One region of the Vibrio rotiferianus genome, then DNA from elsewhere that is predicted to be linked to it. Evidence: riboswitches for the same ligand, from Rfam matches in the RefSeq annotation. Region 1 holds a riboswitch; the other holds the start of a gene.
What was found. Region 1 has a riboswitch for thiamine pyrophosphate ahead of thiC (phosphomethylpyrimidine synthase ThiC). Riboswitches for the same ligand answer to the same signal wherever they lie in the genome.

Region 1 (2,202 bases):
AGCACAAATTTCACAGATCTCTCGGAAGTGAGTATATAAGAAGCTTTCTTGGTGATGCGCTAAACACCATTTCGCGATGATAGAACCACCACGAGAAACGATGCCGGTAACGCGTTTTGCTGTCATCGGTACATAGCGCAGTAGTAAACCGGCATGGATGGTGAAGTAATCAACACCCTGCTCTGCTTGCTCAATCAGAGTATCGCGCATCACTTCCCAGTTAAGGTTTTCCGCCACACCATTCACTTTCTCAAGCGCTTGGTACATTGGTACGGTACCGATCGGAACCGGACTATTACGTAGAATCCACTCGCGAGTTTCGTGAATATTACGTCCAGTAGAGAGATCCATAACGGTATCGCCACCCCAGCGCGTCGCCCACACTAGCTTCTCTACTTCTTCCTCAATCGAAGACGTCACCGATGAGTTACCAATATTGGCGTTCACTTTGACCAAAAAGTTACGTCCAATGATCATTGGTTCGGATTCTGGGTGGTTGATATTAGAAGGGATGATAGCGCGACCTTCGGCGACTTCTTTACGCACAAACTCGGCGGTAATGTCTTTTGGAAGATTCGCTCCGAAGCTTTGACCTGGATGCTGTTGATTCAGCACTTCATCGCGGTATTGAGCACGCCCCATATTTTCACGCAGGGCGATGTATTCCATTTCCGGGGTGATTATACCCTTGCGAGCATAGTGCAATTGAGTCACGCACTGCCCATTTTTGGCACGTCGAATACGTGGCAGATTTCCGTAACGAAGCTCGTCTAGAGTTTCATCTTCTAGGCGCTCTTTGGTGTATACCGAGCTTACTTCATTAAGTAGTTCAGTATCGGCACGCTCTTCAATCCACCCTTCTCTCAGCTTAGGTAAGCCGTTGTAGAGGTCTATGGTGTGTTCTGGATCTGTGTATACACCCGAGGTATCGTAAACGCGTACTGGCTCATTAGGCTCGAAAATAGGCGCTTCTTTTGTACCTCCAATAAGGCTATCAGCGAGTGATATTTCACGCATTGGCACACGAATATCGGGACGTGAACCCTCTACGTAGACTTTGCTTGAATTTGGGTACGGTTGTACCGAGAGTGTATCAATGAACTGTTTTGCTTCCAGTCTCGCTTGCTTGCGACTCGACATAGCATTTTTCCTTGCTTTGTTATGCTTAGATAAAAAGTATTGGGATAAAAATGCTTGGCGGATAGATGCGACAAGAGGAATCGAATTAAGGACAAGTTGAGCGGATGCTCTCGTCTATAACAACATTCGACTATTTGATAGGTCGACCAGATAGAACTCTGGTGTAGATATCTTCTCTTGTTCCCTTCGCAGATTCTAATCTGATCAGGTTCAACGGATCCCGAATTAACGGTCTCAGCCTTATGGCACTCCGACAAGTGAAATCAGTATATAAAAACGGCTTGGTTAAACCAAGCCGACCTGATTAAGATTTGAGTGTTTTTGCTAGCTACGCATCAATAATTGGAAACCAATCCACGCAGCTGAAATGCTTAACACGACATTCAGCAATACGTTCAAGCCCATCTTAAAGAAAGCGCCCTGCTGCATAAGCAACACGTTATCCATCGAGAAAGTAGAGAATGTGGTTAATGCGCCCAAAAAGCCAAGGCCGATGATTTGACGCCATGGGTCAGTGACCATTAACTCAGTTTCAAAAGCAGCAATCAGTAGACCCATAATAAATGAGCCAACAACGTTAACCGTTAATGTACCGTATGGAAAACCACGACCAAGTAGCATCACACAAAGTTCAGAAATTAAGTAACGAGAACATGCACCAAATGCGCCGCCTAATGCAATAAAACCCAAAATGGATAGTTGCCCCATAATTCCCCCAGAAAAGTTAATGGCGACATTGTAATCAAATTTACGACAATAGTGATTATACAATCTTAGAATCCAGCAAAGTAATAGCGCTTAAAACTTATCAAGATTTAAAAAGTTACAGGAGTCACTTTACTTCGATGTACCCCATCAAACCTGTCTTCATGTGTTCAATCACATGACAATGGTACATCCAACGCCCTGGGTTATCTGCAACAAATGCCGCTTTCGCACTGCCGTTTTTTCCAAGTAAGACCGTATCGGTATGAAACGGTACATCGAGTTTTTTACCGTCTAATTCAAGAACGGTAAATGTGTGTCCATGCAGATGAATAGGATGATGATATTGGGTGACGT
Region 2 (2,202 bases), on a different replicon from region 1:
GCAGCTTGGTCAACTTGCAATAGGAAAGCGATTTTAGAATCTAGATTAGCGTCTTTGCCAAGTGGCATACGACAACCATGTTGAATTGGGTAGCAGTTCAGATTGAGAGAACCTGCTGACGCGATTTGCTCACGCTTGTCTTTTGCTGCAAGCAGTGAGGTTACGCGTTTAAGTTCGGCTTCATCGGTGCTGTTGGTGTAACCGTAAAGCACTTTATGACCGAAGAAGAGACGAATACCGATACCAAAATCGATACCCGAGTTCACCTTATCCACCTCACCAGATGCGATCTGGACAGTGTTGGTTTGATGGTGTTCAACGAATAGCTCAGCGAAATCAGCCCCTAAAAAGAGGGCATGATCGATCACCGCTTTCGCTGTTACAGAATTAAGCATGAAATCTCCTTGCTCGTTGATCGTCCTAGCCTTCCCCACCTCTGAGTTAGACTCTGTTTATAACAGTCACAACCTAAATTGGATGACTCAAAAGCATATTGGCAACGCGTTAAATATTAACACTTTTTTAACCTTGTTTTATGCTAATCCTTGCTAAATCAAAGAACGATTCGTTACGTATTATGTCGATATCTCATTATTAGATAGTGTCTTGAACTGCCACTTTCAATACAGCACGTTATTTATACCCAAGTGACTTCAAGATGCAGGATTCAGAGCGTGGTCATTGATTCGAGAGCAAGGAAAACAACGAAGCGGAATAGCACGCTCTTTCCAAGTTGTTTGACGTAGCAATCGGGTCAATGACACGCTCCCAGAGGGCGAGTTGCCTTGGCTTGTATACTTTGTTGCCGATTCTTGATTTAGACCCACTAAGCCTTCAAATCGCCGCCGCGCCTACAAACCAAGTCATTCTCGCTGAACCAAGCATCTCGAGGTTACTTGGGTATACACTAAATTCTGTTCTCTCGTTACCGCTCTCAAGTCTCATATTTAATCGATTGCCCCCTCTTGGCCGGAAAAAACACGTGCACCGTAACTGAGTGAACTGCTATTATCTTGACGAAATAGTCGGGGGGCCCATGCAGTGAATGCGTCGGCTGAGATCGAAATTCGAGACCCGTTGAACCTGATTCAGTTAGCACTGACGTAGGGAACTATCATCACTTTGCCACTAGCCTGCCTCAAGTCTGTATCGACGCAGCTAGCCTCTACGGATCCATACACCGATCTTCAATGGCCAAGTCAGTTCCTTTACGTCTGTAATAGGAGCGACCATGGCGCAGCAGTCAAGCCAAGAAAAACCATTAACACAGCCACAAGCAGCAACTTCAACAGACACACCGATTGTGTTGACAATTGCAGGTTCTGATAGTGGCGGCGGCGCAGGCATTCAAGCCGACATCAAAGCGATGTCCGCAACCGGCAGTTTTGCTTGCTCGGTAATCACGGCGATTACTTCGCAAAATACCCAAGGCGTTTCTGCGATTTTCCCCATTCCTCTCGACCATGTAGAGAGCCAACTTGATGCGGTATTTACCGACCTCAACATCGTTGCAGTCAAAGTGGGCATGCTGGCCGACTCCAACATCATCAAGGTTGTTGCCAACAAAATTAAACAATACCAGCCAAAACACCTCGTGATTGACCCTGTAATGGTTGCCACCAGCGGCGATCTATTACTGGAACAGTCAGCAATCAGCACTTTAAAAGAAGAATTGATTCCGCTCGCAGACATCATTACCCCTAACCTACCAGAAGGCGCAGCCTTGACGGGTAAGCCAGTGCCTCAGTCAGAATCTGAAATGAACGATATGATTGCTGATTTACGCGCACTCGGTGCAAAGGCGGTACTGTTAAAAGGCGGCCACTTAGAAAAAGACGAAAACAGCAACGATCTGCTGATCATGCAAGACAGCGCCGAGTTAATCAGCGCTAAACGCTTTCCAACCAAAAACACCCATGGCACAGGCTGCACGCTGTCTTCTGCTATCGCGTCTTACCTTGGCCAAGGCAACAACCTGCACAAAGCGGTGCACCTTGGTAAGCAGTACATTAGCCAAGCTATCGCGCACGCAGACGAATTGGATGTCGGTAAAGGTCACGGCCCTGTGAACCACTTTTTTGCAGGGCATACGCATGTGCGCTAATGCACTCGGCATTCAGCTTACCGAAGCAAGTCTGCAATACAAAGACAGCCAAACACCAACATTAGCAGGGTTGAGTATGACCATCCCTGCCAATCAAT

Region 2: another riboswitch for thiamine pyrophosphate. It lies ahead of thiD (bifunctional hydroxymethylpyrimidine kinase/phosphomethylpyrimidine kinase); the one in region 1 lies ahead of thiC (phosphomethylpyrimidine synthase ThiC).

Annotation. Positions count from the first base shown of each region.
Region 1 is NZ_CP018312.1:3,172,079-3,174,280, reverse strand. It holds gene thiC (phosphomethylpyrimidine synthase ThiC) at 1-1,140, opposite strand, end outside; TPP riboswitch at 1,305-1,403, opposite strand; gene crcB (fluoride efflux transporter CrcB) at 1,465-1,848, opposite strand; gene BSZ04_RS23945 (multicopper oxidase family protein) at 1,973-2,202, opposite strand, start outside.
Region 2 is NZ_CP018311.1:1,073,199-1,075,400, reverse strand. It holds gene BSZ04_RS05060 (TldD/PmbA family protein) at 1-395, opposite strand, end outside; TPP riboswitch at 1,017-1,127, shown strand; gene thiD (bifunctional hydroxymethylpyrimidine kinase/phosphomethylpyrimidine kinase) at 1,232-2,104, shown strand; gene BSZ04_RS05045 (ABC transporter ATP-binding protein) at 2,094-2,202, shown strand, end outside.